Regions from separate parts of the Escherichia sp. B1147 genome, predicted to be linked through region 1. Evidence: predicted binding sites of a transcription regulator. Region 1 holds the regulator's gene; the other holds the start of a gene.
What was found. Region 1 encodes CRP, which controls carbon source genes, mostly activating them, when cyclic AMP is high. Its sites were predicted from a motif close to ATGTGANNNNNNTCACAT; they were not measured.

Region 1 (8,049 bases):
CCCCCCACCACTGCAGCCTGCCAGGCAAAATTGGTCAGCATTAATAACCCTGCCAGCAACGCCGCACTTAACAGCACCTGCGCCGCGCCTACGCCAAAGATAGAGCGCCGCAATTGCCAGAGTTTGGAGGGATTCAACTCCAGCCCGATGATAAACATCAGAAATACCACGCCGAGTTCCGAAAAGTGGAGGATCTCATCGACGTCGCTAATAAACCCCAGTCCCCACGGGCCAATCGCAATTCCAGCCAGCAAATATCCCAACACAGCGCCAATGCCCAGCCGCGATGCCAACGGCACCGCAGCCACCGCCGCGAAGAGAAACAGCACTCCCGCCAGTAAAAAATCGGAACCTTCCATCAGCGGCCTCCCACGAGAACCGGATTTGCCAGCCAGTCACCGTAGGCTCTGGCGTGACTTGCCAGCTCCTGTGCGCTTTGCCGTCTCGCCCAGTAAATAATGATGGGGCTTAACCAGTGCATCCGGCACATGCCCGCAGCCAGTTCAAAGGGGCGTAGAACATCGCTCATCGGATAGCGATTCAACGCATCATAGCGGTAGGCGCTTTCCGGCTCGCCGGTGGTGATCACGCTGCGCCAGTACTTTCCCGCCAGTTGATTTCCTCCTGGCCCACTGGCAAAGCCGCGGCTCAATACCCGATCCAGCCACTCTTTGAGTAACGCCGGGCAACTGTAGGTATAAAGAGGATGCTGAAAAACAATCACCTCGTGCTCGCGCAGTAACGCCTGCTCACGGGGGATATCAATAAAAAAATCGGGGTAGTGCGCGTAAAGGTCGTGCACGGTAACATTGCTGAGCTGCGTGGCCGGTTTAAGCAGTACCCGGTTTGCCACCGAGTCCTGAGATTCCGGATGGGCATACAGCAGCAAAACTTTCGCTGGCTGAGACATCATCCCCCTCCCGGTATGTTTTTGTGTATAGTCGCTGTTTTGGGCTACCATTGCGCCCGGTGCGGCAGCTCGCCCATACATTACATTATCATAATGATAAGTTAACATAGTCTGAACATACGGCGCCTTATGATTGTTTTCTCCTCGTTACAAATTCGTCGCGGCGTGCGCGTCCTGCTGGATAATGCCACCGCCACCATCAACCCCGGCCAGAAAGTCGGCCTGGTGGGTAAAAACGGCTGCGGTAAATCTACCCTGCTGGCATTGCTGAAAAATGAAATCAGCGCCGACGGCGGCAGCTACACCTTTCCTGGAAGCTGGCAACTAGCGTGGGTGAATCAGGAAACGCCAGCGTTACCGCAAGCGGCGCTGGAATATGTCATTGACGGCGACCGCGAATATCGCCAACTGGAAGCACAGCTCCACGACGCCAACGAACGTAACGACGGGCACGCCATCGCCACCATTCACGGCAAGCTGGATGCCATCGATGCATGGAGTATTCGTTCACGCGCCGCCAGCCTGCTGCACGGCCTCGGTTTCAGCAACGAACAACTGGAGCGCCCGGTGAGTGATTTCTCCGGTGGCTGGCGTATGCGTCTTAACCTCGCCCAGGCGCTGATTTGCCGTTCAGACTTGCTGCTGCTCGACGAACCAACTAACCACCTCGATCTCGATGCCGTTATCTGGCTGGAAAAATGGTTGAAGAGCTATCAGGGCACGCTGATCCTGATCTCCCACGACCGTGACTTCCTCGATCCAATCGTCGATAAAATCATTCATATCGAACAGCAAAACATGTTCGAGTACACCGGCAACTACAGCTCGTTTGAAGTGCAGCGCGCCACTCGCCTGGCGCAGCAACAGGCGATGTACGAAAGCCAGCAAGAGCGCGTGGCACATCTGCAAAGTTATATCGACCGTTTCCGTGCTAAAGCCACCAAAGCAAAACAAGCACAGAGCCGCATTAAGATGCTCGAGCGCATGGAGCTGATTGCCCCCGCGCACGTCGACAACCCGTTCCGCTTTAGCTTCCGCGCGCCGGAAAGCCTGCCTAACCCGTTGTTGAAGATGGAAAAAGTCAGTGCGGGCTATGGCGATCGCATTATTCTCGACTCAATCAAACTGAATCTGGTCCCCGGTTCGCGCATTGGTTTGTTAGGCCGTAACGGCGCGGGTAAATCGACATTAATCAAACTGTTAGCCGGTGAACTTGCGCCAGTCAGCGGTGAAATTGGCCTGGCGAAAGGGATCAAACTCGGCTACTTCGCCCAGCATCAACTGGAATACCTGCGCGCCGACGAATCGCCTATTCAGCATCTGGCGCGTTTAGCTCCGCAGGAACTGGAGCAAAAACTGCGTGACTACCTCGGCGGTTTTGGTTTCCAGGGCGATAAAGTAACCGAAGAGACGCGCCGTTTCTCAGGTGGTGAAAAAGCGCGTCTGGTGCTGGCATTGATCGTCTGGCAGCGCCCGAATCTGTTGCTGCTCGATGAACCGACCAACCACCTTGACCTCGACATGCGCCAGGCACTCACCGAAGCGTTGATTGAGTTCGAAGGCGCGCTAGTTGTCGTTTCGCACGACCGCCATTTACTGCGTTCCACCACTGACGATCTCTATCTGGTTCACGATCGTAAAGTCGAACCGTTCGACGGCGATCTGGAAGATTATCAACAATGGTTGAGCGACGTACAAAAGCAGGAAAACCAAACCGACGACGCGCCAAAAGAGAACGCTAACAGCGCCCAGGCGCGTAAGGATCAGAAGCGTCGGGAAGCAGAACTGCGTGCGCAAACCCAGCCGCTACGTAAAGAGATCGCCCGTCTGGAAAAAGAGATGGAGAAGCTGAACGCGCAACTGGCGCAGGCGGAAGAAAAGCTGGGTGACAGCGAACTGTACGACCAGAGCCGTAAAGCGGAACTGACCGCCTGCCTGCAACAACAAGCGAGCGCGAAATCCGGCCTGGAAGAGTGCGAAATGGCATGGCTGGAAGCCCAGGAGCAACTGGAACAGATGCTGCTGGAAGGCCAAAGCAACTGATGGCGCAGATAACGACGACCGATGTCAATGAATTCAGCAGCAGTGCTGAATTCACCCCTATGCGCGGTTTCAGCAATTGCCATCTACAAACCATGCTGCCGCGTCTGTTTCGTCGTCAGGTGAAATTCACTCCGCACTGGCAGCGGCTGGAGTTGCCCGACAGCGACTTTGTCGATCTCGCGTGGAGTGAAGATCCCACACAGGCGCAGCATAAACCGCGTCTGGTGGTGTTTCATGGTCTGGAGGGCAGTCTGAATAGCCCTTATGCCCACGGCCTGGTTGATGCGGCTAAAAAACGCGGCTGGCTGGGTGTGGTGATGCATTTTCGCGGATGCAGCGGTGAACCTAACCGCATGCACCGCATTTACCATTCGGGCGAAACCGAAGACGCCAGTTGGTTTTTACGCTGGCTGCAACGTGAGTTTGGCCATGCGCCAACGGCTGCCGTCGGCTATTCTCTCGGCGGCAATATGCTGGCATGCCTGCTGGCCAAAGAAGGTAATAATGTCCCGATTGATGCGGCGGTGATTGTCTCCGCGCCGTTTGTGCTGGAAGCCTGTAGTTACCATATGGAAAAGGGCTTTTCCCGCGTTTATCAGCGTTACCTGGTGAATCTGTTAAAAGCCAATGCTGCGCGTAAACTGAAGGCGTACCCCGGAACACTGCCAATAGATCTCGCTCAGTTGAAATCGGTGCGCCGCATCCGCGAATTTGACGATCTAATCACCGCCAAAATTCACGGCTACGCCGATGCTATCGACTATTATCGTCAGTGTAGCGCCATGCCGCTGCTCAATCGGATCGTCAAACCGACGCTGATTATTCACGCCAAAGACGATCCGTTTATGGATCATCAGGTGATCCCGAAACCAGAAAATCTTCCTCCGCAAGTAGAGTATCAACTGACTGAACATGGCGGTCATGTTGGTTTTATTGGCGGTACATTATTTCACCCACAAATGTGGCTGGAGTCACGCATTCCTGACTGGTTAACAACGTATCTGGAGACGAAATCATGTTGATTCCCTGGCAAGACATCTCCCCTGAAACGCTGGAAAATTTAATTGAAAGCTTTGTGTTACGTGAAGGCACCGATTATGGTGAACAAGAGCGTACGCTTGAACAGAAAGTCGCCGACGTCAAACGCCAGCTACAGTGCGGAGAAGCGGTACTGGTCTGGTCGGAACTGCACGAAACGGTCAATATCATGCCGCGCAGTCAGTTTCGCGAATAACCTGCAACCGTCGGCGGACGAAATAATAATGATAACCAGGTCATGGAGTTACTATGTCTGCCAAACATCCGGTCATTGCGGTAACAGGGTCCAGCGGCGCGGGGACCACCACCACCAGCCTCGCGTTTCGTAAAATATTCGCGCAGTTAAATCTGCAAGCAGCCGAGGTGGAAGGCGACAGTTTTCACCGCTACACCCGCCCGGAAATGGATATGGCGATCCGCAAGGCGCGCGATGCCGGGCGGCATATCAGCTACTTCGGCCCCGAAGCCAACGACTTCGGCCTGCTGGAACAAACCTTTATTGAATACGGCCAGAGCGGCAAAGGGAAATCACGCAAATACCTGCATACCTACGACGAAGCCGTACCGTGGAATCAGGTGCCAGGCACATTCACCCCGTGGCAGGCGCTACCGGAACCCACCGATGTGCTGTTTTATGAAGGTTTGCACGGCGGCGTGGTCACACCACAACATAACGTCGCGCAGCATGTGGATTTACTGGTAGGCGTAGTGCCTATCGTTAACCTGGAGTGGATTCAAAAGCTTATCCGTGACACCGGCGAGCGCGGACACTCACGAGAAGCGGTGATGGACTCGGTTGTACGTTCAATGGAAGACTATATCAACTACATCACGCCGCAGTTTTCCCGCACCCATCTTAACTTCCAGCGCGTCCCCACCGTCGACACTTCAAACCCCTTCGCCGCAAAAGGCATTCCATCGCTGGATGAAAGCTTTGTGGTGATTCATTTTCGTAATCTGGAGGGGATCGATTTCCCCTGGCTGCTGGCGATGTTGCAAGGTTCGTTCATTTCCCACATCAATACATTAGTGGTGCCGGGAGGCAAAATGGGTCTGGCAATGGAGTTAATTATGCTGCCGCTGGTGCAACGACTGATGGAAGGGAAGAAAATCGAGTAACTTCACCAATAAGCCGGATAAAATACTATCCGGCATCACAACGGGGTAGTTAAATCACGCAGCAACCACTTCATAAGAGTGGGTAATATTCACCGCTTTTTCCAGCATCAGCGCCACTGAACAATATTTCTCAGCAGAGAGATCCACCGCACGCGCAACCGCTGCATCCTTCAAGTCGCGACCGGTGACGATAAAATGCAAATTGATATGGGTAAACAGGCGCGGTGCCTCTTCGCGGCGTTCAGAGGTCAGTTTTACTTCACAATCGACCACATCCTGACGCCCCTTCTGCAGGATAGAAACCACATCAATGGCGCTACAGCCACCCGCCGCCATCAGCACCATTTCCATCGGGCTTGGCGCTTTATCGCCAGAGTTACCATCCATTAAAATCTGGTGACCAGAGGCGGATTCGCCCAGAAAAGTTAACCCTTCAACCCACTTTACACGCGCTTGCATAATCGAAACTCCATTGCGTCAGTTTTCCTGACAGAGTACGCGTACTGACCAAATCGCGCAACGGAAGGCGACCTGGGTCATGCTGAAGCGAGACACCAGGAGACACAAAGCGAAAGCTATGCTAAAACAGTCGGGATGCTACAGTAATACATTGATGTACTGCATGTATGTAAAGGACGTCACATTACCGTGCAGTTCAGTTGATAGCCCCTTCCCAGGTAGCGGGAAGCACATTTCGGCAATCCAGAGACAGCGGCGTTTTCTGGCTCTGGAGAAAGCTTATAACAGAGGATAACCGCGCATGGTGCTTGGCAAACCGCAAACAGACCCGACTCTCGAATGGTTCTTGTCTCATTGCCACATTCATAAGTACCCATCCAAGAGCACGCTTATTCACCAGGGTGAAAAAGCGGAAACGCTGTACTACATCGTTAAAGGCTCTGTGGCAGTGCTGATCAAAGACGAGGAGGGTAAAGAAATGATCCTCTCCTATCTGAATCAGGGTGATTTTATTGGCGAATTGGGCCTGTTTGAAGAAGGCCAGGAACGTAGCGCATGGGTACGTGCAAAAACCGCCTGTGAAGTAGCTGAAATTTCCTACAAAAAATTTCGTCAATTAATTCAGGTGAACCCGGATATTCTGATGCGTCTCTCCGCGCAAATGGCGCGTCGTCTGCAAGTCACTTCAGAGAAAGTCGGAAACCTTGCGTTCCTCGACGTTACAGGTCGCATCGCGCAGACGCTGCTGAATCTGGCGAAACAACCCGATGCAATGACTCACCCGGACGGTATGCAAATTAAAATTACCCGTCAGGAAATTGGTCAAATTGTCGGCTGTTCTCGTGAAACCGTAGGGCGCATTCTGAAGATGCTGGAAGATCAGAACCTGATCTCCGCACACGGTAAAACCATCGTCGTTTACGGCACTCGTTAATCCCGTCGGAGTGGCGCGTTACCTGGTAGCGCGCCATTTTGTTTAAACCGATGTGGCGCAGACTGATTTATCATCCTGATATCAACTATGCACTACGACAAACTCTGGTGCTATGTTTGCCCGTGGCCGTTGGTCTGTTGTTTGGCGAATTAAGACTCGGCCTGCTGTTTTCACTCGTCCCTGCCTGTTGCAACATTGCGGGGCTTGATACCCCCCATAAACGTTTTTTCAAACGCCTGATTATTGGCGCGTCGCTGTTTGCTACCTGTAGCTTACTGACACAGCTGCTGTTGGAAAAAGATATCCCCCTGCCCTTTTTGCTGACCGGGTTAACGCTGGTACTTGGCGTCACTGCCGAGCTTGGGCCATTGCACGCAAAATTGCTTCCCGCATCGTTACTCGCCGCCATTTTTACACTCAGTCTGGCGGGATATATGCCGGTCTGGGAACCGTTGCTCATCTACGCGTTAGGCACGCTCTGGTACGGACTGTTTAACTGGTTCTGGTTCTGGCTCTGGCGCGAACAGCCCCTACGCGAGTCACTTAGTCTGCTCTACCGTGAACTGGCTGATTACTGTGAAATCAAATACAGTCTGCTCACTCAGCATACCGATCCTGAAAAAGCACTCCCGCCACTGCTGGTACGCCAGCAAAAAGCGGTCGATTTGATTACCCAGTGCTATCAGCAAATGCACATGCTTTCCGCGCAAAATAATACCGATTACAAGCGGATGTTGCGCATTTTTCAGGAAGCACTGGATTTACAGGAACATATTTCGGTCAGTTTGCATCAACCTGAAGAGGTGCAAAAGCTGGTCGAGCGTAGCCATGCAGAAGAAGTTATCCGCTGGAATGCGCAAACCGTCGCCGCTCGCCTGCGCGTGCTGGCTGATGACATTCTTTACCATCGCCTGCCGACGCGTTTTACGATGGAAAAGCAAATTGGCGCACTGGAGAAAATCGCCCGCCAGCATCCGGATAACCCTGTGGGGCAATTCTGCTACTGGCACTTCAGCCGCATCGCTCGAGTGCTGCGTACCCAGAAACCGCTTTATGCCCGCGATCTGCTGGCGGATAAACAGCGACGAATGCCGTTACTTCCGGCGCTAAAAAGTTATCTTTCCCTGAAATCGCCAGCACTACGTAATGCCGGACGACTGAGCGTGATGTTAAGCGTTGCCAGTTTGATGGGGACCGCGCTGCATCTGCCGAAGTCGTATTGGATCCTGATGACGGTGTTGCTGGTGACACAGAATGGTTACGGCGCGACCCGTCTGAGGATTGTGAATCGCTCCGTGGGGACCGTGGTCGGGTTAATCATTGCGGGCGTGGCGCTGCACTTTAAAATTCCCGAAGGTTACACCCTGACGTTGATGCTGTTTACCACGCTCGCCAGCTATCTGATATTGCGCAAAAACTACGGCTGGGCGACAGTCGGCTTTACCATTACCGCGGTGTATACCCTGCAACTGTTGTGGCTAAACGGCGAGCAATACATCATTCCCCGTCTTATCGATACCATTATTGGTTGTTTGATTGCCTTCGG
Region 2 (8,049 bases), on a different contig from region 1:
AAGGTGAGGGCGGTCAGACCGAACACTTTGAAGTTGACCCAAATGTTTTGTGGTAGCCAGAATGCGATGTAGATATTCGCCAGGCCGCAAAGAATAAAGAAGACTGCCCAGGCCAGATTCAGTTTCGACCACACTGGCTGCGGTAGAGTGAGTTCTTTACCCAGCATCCGTTGAATCAGTGGCTTTTTCATTACCCATTGGCTAACCAACAAAGCACCGGCAAACAGAGCGTAAATGACAGTGACCTTCCATTTAATAAACTCATCATTGTGGAAGAACAGCGTCAGACCACCGAAAACGACCACCAGAACAAAGGTGATCAGGGCCATCTTCTCAACTTTCCGGAAGCGAACCCAGCTATAAATAAGCACAATCGCCGTGGCGACGATGAGCGCCGCAGTTGCCGCATAGATGTCATAAATTTTGTAGAACGCGAAGAAAACAACCAGCGGTAAAAAATCAAGAAACTGCTTCATTTTACGATTCCGTAATCAAATACTTCAGGTTATTGGCGAATCAACATGTACAGGCGGAACAGATAGATAAGCAATACGGCTGAAATCAGGTTGCTTAAGGTGTTCGCCAGTACGGCGCCAATTTCCGGGGTTAATGCGGCAAACGAAGAGGCAAACAGCAGCAACAGTGTTTTTGCCAGTAACCAGCTTAGTACTGCAGGTGCCACCAAACGCATATTCGCCCATGTCAGCCGCATACTGCTGCGCATAGAGGCGAAAACGCCCAATTTATCCTGCACCAACATCACCGGCGCCAGTGCCAGTAAAATGGCCATTAAAATTCCCGGAACGACCACCAGCATGATGCCAATCTGTACTAAAAGGGTAGTCAGAAAAATCAGAATAAATAACTTTGGCAATATCGGCGCACTGGCACCAATAGCTCGTAGCGCACTAACTCTCTGACCTGCAGACACCAGTTGGATAATTAATATTACGCCTCCGGCGAGAATGGCGTTACCGATTAATCCTGAAAAAGTGGACGCAGCGGAAGCTCGCAGCAAAATTTGTTGCTGTTCCGGGGACATATTTTGTACCAGATCGAACAACCCACCGCTGCCACTAACGGTCGCGCCGTCATTGAGCTGCGCAAGCTGTGCGTCACTGGGTGAGAAAACATGTCCTAACACCACTGTGATAAATGCACAAAGCAACGATACCAACAGAATGGTCATAAATTGATTACGGAAGAAATTTCCGGTGTCACGGTATACGGACTGCGCCGTGATAGACATGCACTCTCCTTGAGTTTTATGCAGGTGTTAATTAGCAGGCAATTGTACCCTGGTTATCCCTTCAGTGGCAGCATCACGACTTGTATGGAAAAGCATATCTTTGTAAAGCGCAGGTAATCCACAGCGGGCTTGGGCGCGATCACAGGATTTATTGCTTTCTCCAGACACGACAAATTCCTGGCAAGCAGAAGGGCTGTTTGCATAAATACCGCAACTTACCGCCTGCTTAAAAGGCCAATAAGCTAGCAAAAGAATATCTTCGGAGATGAAAAGCATTCAAATTGATTTGAATCACATTAACTAGGATATGCGATGCAACTTCTAAATTAATCCAGATCAATAAATGGTCATTTAGCGAATGGAGTGTGATCTGTGTAGGATCATTTGTTACTCCAATGTAGGTATATTCGTCACGTTTTTATAACCATAACGACGGAGCGAACATGAAAAAATTAACAGTGGCGGCATTGGCAGTCAGTACACTTCTCTCTGGTAGCGTCTATGCTCACGAAGCAGGCGAGTTTTTCATTCGTGCAGGTTCGGCAACGGTGCGTCCAACGGAAGGCGCGGATGGAACTCTGGGAAGTCTGGGTGGCTTTAGCGTGACCAATAACACCCAACTGGGGCTGACCTTCACTTATATGGCGACCGATAACATCGGCGTGGAATTGCTGGCGGCATCGCCGTTTCGTCATAAGGTTGGCACCGCCACAACCGGGGATATTGCGACAGTCCACCATTTACCGCCAACACTGATGGCACAATGGTATTTTGGTGATTCCGGCAGTAAATTCCGTCCTTACATTGGTGCGGGTATTAACTACACCACCTTTTTTAATAATGACTTCAATGACACCGGTGAAGGTCTTGGTTTATCCGACCTTAGTCTGAAGGATTCATGGGGCGTGGCGGGACAAGTAGGTCTGGATTATCTCATCAACCGTGACTGGTTACTTAATATGTCGGTCTGGTACATGGATATCGACACTGAGGTGAAATATAAATCCAATGGCGCAGTGCTGCCTGCAGGACGTTATTCTGACAACGTACGCCTCGACCCGTGGGTATTTATGTTCTCTGCGGGCTACCGCTTCTAATTTTTTACCATCAATGAACCGCCAGATGTTTTCTGGCGGTTTGTCCCAAATTAACTGCGTGTAGCTGCTTTCATCGGACGGACAAAATCTTTCAGTGCTTCCAGCATTTTTTCTGGCTGACTAATATGTTGCTCGATGATTTTAACAATCGCAGAACCCGAAATCGCGCCTGCGGCCCCTGCATCAATCGCTGCTTTTACCTGTTCCGGTGCTGAAATACCAAAGCCCTGCAATGGCGGCGCAGCATTGTACTCTTTCAGCTTTGTGACCAGATGATTGAGGGGTAACGCTGCGCGGTTTTCCGCTCCGGTCACGCCCGCTCGCGACAGTAAATAGGTGTAACCACGACCGAAAGACGCAATCTGGCGCAGCAAATCATCATCAGCATTCGGCGGGCAGATGAAGATAGGTGCGACGTTATGCCGCAACGCCGCCTGGCGGAAAGGCGCGGACTCTTCCACCGGCACGTCGGCAACCAGCACTGAATCGACGCCGACTTTTTCACATAGTGCGTAAAACTCATCAATGCCTTTGTTAAACACCAGGTTGACGTACATCAGCAGGCCGATGGGAATGGTCGGATGCTTTTGACGAATCAGTGCCAGCATTTCAAAACATTGTGCCGGGGTCACACCTGCGGCAAAAGCCCGCAGTGTAGCGTTTTGAATGGTCGGGCCATCGGCCAGCGGGTCAGAGAAGGGGATGCCTAACTCCAGCGCGTCGGCACCGGCTTCAATCAATGCGTCGATAATTTTCAGCGACTGCTCTACGCCCGGATCACCGAGGGTGACGAAAGGAACAAATGCGCCTTCTTTGCGCTCCTTCAACTGGGCAAACAGAGTTTCATAGCGTTCCATCAGATTTCCCCTCGAGCTTTCAAAATATCGTGAACGGTGAAGATGTCTTTATCGCCGCGACCGGAAAGGTTAACGACCAGCAGCTGCTCTTTTTCCGGGTCTTCGCGCATCATTTTTAGTGCGTGGGCCAGCGCGTGGGAGGATTCCAGCGCCGGGATAATCCCTTCGTGCAGGCAGAGCGTTTTAAAGGCTTCCAGTGCTTCATCATCGGTAATCGACACGTAATCAGCACGACCGATGCTGTTGAGATACGCATGTTGTGGGCCAACGGACGGGAAATCCAGCCCGGCGGAGATGGAGTAAGACTCTTCAATCTGCCCGTCTTCGGTCTGCATCATCGGCGCTTTCATGCCAAAATAGATGCCTACGCGACCATGTTTTAACGGTGCGCCGTGCTCGCCAGTTTCGATGCCGTGGCCGCCAGGCTCCACGCCAATCAGGCCGACATTAGTTTCGTTGATGAAATCAGCAAACATACCGATGGCATTCGAACCACCGCCAATACAGGCGATAACGGCATCAGGAAGGCGACCTTCTCTTTCCAGAATCTGCGCTTTCGTTTCTTCGCCAATCATCCGCTGGAACTCACGGACAATGGTCGGGTAAGGATGTGGACCGGCTGCGGTACCCAGCATGTAGTGCGCGGTTTCATAACTGCCGGACCAGTCGCGCAGCGCCTCGTTACAGGCATCTTTCAGCGTTGCGGAACCGCTATGTACGGGGATTACTTCCGCACCCATTAAGCGCATCCGGAAAACGTTGGGCGACTGACGCTCAACATCTTTGGCGCCCATATAAATTCGACATTTCAGGCCGAGCAGGGCGCTGGCAAGTGCCGATGCTACACCATGCTGACCGGCACCGGTTTCGGCGATGATTTCGGTTTTACCCATCCGCTTCGCCAGCAATGCCTGCCCCAGCACCTGGTTAGTTTTATGCGCGCCGCCGTGCAGTAAATCTTCGCGCTTCAGGTACAGCGTGGTGTTCGTACCAGCTGTAATGTTCTGGCATTTGGTCAGCGCGGTTGGACGTCCGGCATAGTTTTTCAAAAGGTCGTTGAACTGGGCCTGAAATTCAGGATCTTTTTGCGCGCTGACGAAAGCTTCTTCCAGCTGGCGCAGGGCAGGCATCAGGATTTGTGGCACGTACATGCCGCCAAACTCACCAAAATACGGGTTAAGTAATGTTGTCATTGTTCCTTTCCTTAATATGCGCGCAGCGTCTGGAAAACCGAGGCCAAAAGATGTGCATCTTTAATGCCCGGTTGTGACTCTACAGCAGAATTAAAATCAAGCCCGGCGCAGCCGGTTTGTGCCGCTTCCACGCAGTTATCTGCGCCTAAGCCACCCGCCAGCAGCACGTTGCCAAGCGATTGACCGTTTAACAGTGACCAGTCGAAACGTTGCCCGCTCCCGCCCAGGCCGTTGTCGAATACATATTTATCGACGTGCTGAAAATCGCGCGCGGGAAGCGTTTCACCGACGCTCAATGCTTTCCAGATGGCAATGTTTTCAGGCAGCGCGTCACGCAGTTCGTCGATATATTTCTGGTCCTCACTGCCATGCAGTTGTACTGCTGCCAGTGCCAGGGTCTTCGCTTTATCAACGACCTCACTGATATCGTGATTACGGAACACGCCGACATATTGCAACGGTGCCGCAGCTATCACTGCCTGCGCCTGTTCAACGCTGACGCAGCGAGGTGACGTTGTAACGAATATCAATCCACCGTAAATAGCGCCCGCGTCATAAGCGGCTCTGGCATCCTGTGGGCGAGTCAGGCCACACACTTTATTCTCACCCAGTAACACTCGACGCACGGCGGCGTTCAAATCATCATGGGCCATTAGCGCCGAACCAATCAGAAAGCCGTTAGCGAAGTGGCTTAACTCGCGCACCTGAGCATAAGTATTGATGCCGGATTCGCTGATTACCGTCACGTTGTGCCCTAGTTTCGGCGCAAGCTCGCGCGTGCGGTTGAGATCAATCGACAAATCACGCAGATCGCGGTTGTTGATGCCGACAACTTTTGCCCCCAGGGCGATGGCACGTTCCAGCTCCTCGTCATTACTGACTTCGGTCAGCACGCCCATCTCCAGACTGTGGGCGACGGCAGCAAGCTGGCGATATTGTTCGTCTTCCAGTACTGAAAGCATTAATAAGCAGGCATCGGCCTGGTAATAGCGCGCCAGATAGATCTGGTAAGGGTCGATAATAAAGTCTTTACATAAAATTGGCTGGGGCGCGATTTGGCTGACGATAGGGAGGAAATCAAAGCTCCCCTGGAAATATTTCTCATCGGTCAGCACCGAAATGGCCGAAGCGTAATGTTTATAAATCGAGGCAATGCGTGCCGGATCGAAATCATTACGGATCACACCTTTCGATGGTGATGCTTTTTTGCACTCGAGAATAAACGCGGTGCGTGCACCCTGTAGCGCATCATAAAAATGTCGCGTGCTCGGCTGAACCTCATTCTGAAAACTGGCTAGCGGTTGCTGCTGTTTGCGGGCTTCTACCCAAATCGCCTTGTCTGCGACGATTTTCGCTAAAACGGTTTGCATCATTTACCCTCGTGCCGCCAGTGCGGTGACTCTGTCGTAAGCGGAACCACTGCGCAGCACCTCAAGAACGGTTTGTGCATTGGCTTGCAGATCTTCATGGCCGTGCAGGCGCATTAACATGGCGACATTCGCCGCGACGGCTGCTTCATGGGCGGCGTCGCCTTTACCTTGTAACAAGCGTGTTAAAATGTCACGATTTTCTTCCGGTGTTCCGCCAGCGAGTTGCTCCTGGTGGTAAGGCGTCAGGCCAAAATCTTCCGCGGTCAGTTGATAGCTTTTAATTTCGCCATCATGAAGCTCTGCAACGATTGTCGGCGCGTGTAAGGAAACTTCGTCCATTCCGCCACTGTGCACCACTGCTGCGCGTTGATACCCCAGCACACGCAGGGTTTCAGCAATCGGCAGCACCAGTTCCGGGCTGTAGACACCAATTAATGCCAGCGGCGGATGTGCCGGGTTAATCAATGGCCCCAGCACATTGAACAGGGTGCGGGTTTTCAGTTGCTGGCGAACTGGCATTGCGTGGCGAAATCCGGTGTGATATTTCGGCGCAAAGAGAAAGCAGACGCCTAACTCGTCCAGTGCCTGGCGTGATTTATCTGCATTCATATCCAGGTTAATACCGAATGCCGCCAGCAGATCCGACGAACCAGATTTACTGGAGACGCTGCGGTTGCCGTGTTTCGCCACTTTCAGTCCACATGCCGCAGCGACAAAAGCACTGGCAGTAGAAATGTTGATACTGTTGCTGCCGTCACCGCCAGTACCGACGATATCGGCAAACAGATAATCCGGGCGCGGGAACGGCGCGGCGTTTTCCAGTAGCGCCGTTGCTGCTCCGGCGATTTCGTTCGGGTGCTCGCCGCGAATTTTCATGCTCACCAGCGCCGCCGCCAGTTGTTCCGGCTTCAGCTCGCCACGCACCACTGCTGAAAATAGCTGGTGGCTTTCCTGCTGGCTAAGGGTCTGCGCCTGATACAGTTTTTCCAGAATCGGTTGCAGCGTGTTGGTGGGCTCCAGCTTCTGTTGCGCCCAGGCCAGCGTTTGTTCCAGCAGGCGAGCGCCCTGAGTGGTGAGAATGGATTCCGGATGGAACTGGAATCCACAAACGCGATCTGCATCGTGACGCACCGCCATCACCATGCCATTAAAATGGGCGTTAATGGTTAAACCGGCCGGAATGTTACTGCCAACCAGCGAGTGATAACGCGCCACTGGCAGTGGGTTTGTCAATCCAGCAAACATCGCCTGACCGTCATGTTCAATGCTGGAGGCTTTGCCATGAAGAATTTCGCCCGCCTGACCGACATAACCACCGTAGGCTTCGACAATCGCCTGATGACCGAGGCAAATGCCAATAATTGGCAGCTTGCCGCGCAGGCGGGTGAGGAGTTCCGGCATACAACCGGCTTCGCTCGGCACGCCGGGGCCAGGGGAAAGCATCAGCACCGGATTGCTCATGGTCGCCAGACGTTCAATTAAGGTTTGCGCCGGAATATGGTTGCGGTAAATCACCACGTTATGACCATTGCTGCGCAACTGATCTGCCAGGTTGTAAGTAAAAGAGTCAATATTATCGAGCAGCAGAATGTCAGCCATCAGAAAGTCTCCTGTGCATGATGCGCGGTGGCGATAGCGCGCAGAACAGCGCGGGCTTTATTACGGGTTTCGTCGGCTTCCGACTGCGGAACAGAATCAAGGACAACACCAGCACCGGCTTGCACGGTGGCGACGCCGTTCTCCACCAGCGCCGAGCGAATCACAATGCAGGTGTCGAGATCGCCGTGCGCGGTGAAATAACCTACTGCGCCGCCGTAGCTGCCGCGTCGACGACCTTCCGCCTCGGCAATTAACTGCATGGCGCGCACTTTCGGCGCACCGCTTAACGTCCCCATATTCATACAGGCGCGGTAAGCGTGCAGGGCGTCAAGATCGTGGCGCAGCTCGCCGACCACGCGGGAGACGAGGTGCATCACATAGGAATAACGGTCTACTTTGGTGAGATCGGCTACGTAGCGACTGCCCGGAGTGCAAATGCGCGCCAGGTCATTTCGGGCGAGATCTACCAGCATCAGATGTTCTGAAAGTTCTTTATGGTCGGTACGCATTTCGAGTTCAATTCGGCTGTCGAGATCTCTGTCCAGTGAACCATCGGCGCGACGACCGCGTGGGCGTGTTCCGGCAATCGGGTAGATCTCAATCTGGCGGCTGGTGGCGTCATACTTGAGCGAGCTTTCCGGCGACGCGCCAAACAGGGTGAAATCATCATCCTGCATAAAGAAC

Region 2: a site for CRP is predicted at 1,529-1,546, ahead of ompW (outer membrane protein OmpW). Genes of this name have one in related genera too.

The regions. Positions count from the first base shown of each region.
Region 1 covers NZ_LFHY01000008.1:9,125-17,173, forward strand. The annotation lists gene kefB (glutathione-regulated potassium-efflux system protein KefB) at 1-359, opposite strand, end outside; gene kefG (glutathione-regulated potassium-efflux system ancillary protein KefG) at 359-910, opposite strand; gene A9180_RS07395 (ABC transporter ATP-binding protein) at 1,040-2,953, shown strand; gene A9180_RS07400 (hydrolase) at 2,953-3,975, shown strand; gene A9180_RS07405 (YheU family protein) at 3,969-4,187, shown strand; gene A9180_RS07410 (phosphoribulokinase) at 4,241-5,110, shown strand; gene A9180_RS07415 (OsmC family protein) at 5,165-5,569, opposite strand; gene crp (cAMP-activated global transcriptional regulator CRP) at 5,871-6,503, shown strand; gene A9180_RS07430 (YccS/YhfK family putative transporter) at 6,554-8,049, shown strand, end outside.
Region 2 covers NZ_LFHY01000007.1:409-8,457, forward strand. The annotation lists gene A9180_RS06385 (septation protein A) at 1-476, opposite strand, end outside; gene A9180_RS06390 (YciC family protein) at 506-1,249, opposite strand; partial or broken gene A9180_RS24710 (YkgJ family cysteine cluster protein) at 1,277-1,468, opposite strand; gene ompW (outer membrane protein OmpW) at 1,693-2,346, shown strand; gene trpA (tryptophan synthase subunit alpha) at 2,397-3,203, opposite strand; gene trpB (tryptophan synthase subunit beta) at 3,203-4,396, opposite strand; gene trpCF (bifunctional indole-3-glycerol-phosphate synthase TrpC/phosphoribosylanthranilate isomerase TrpF) at 4,408-5,769, opposite strand; gene trpD (bifunctional anthranilate synthase glutamate amidotransferase component TrpG/anthranilate phosphoribosyltransferase TrpD) at 5,770-7,365, opposite strand; gene trpE (anthranilate synthase component I) at 7,365-8,049, opposite strand, start outside.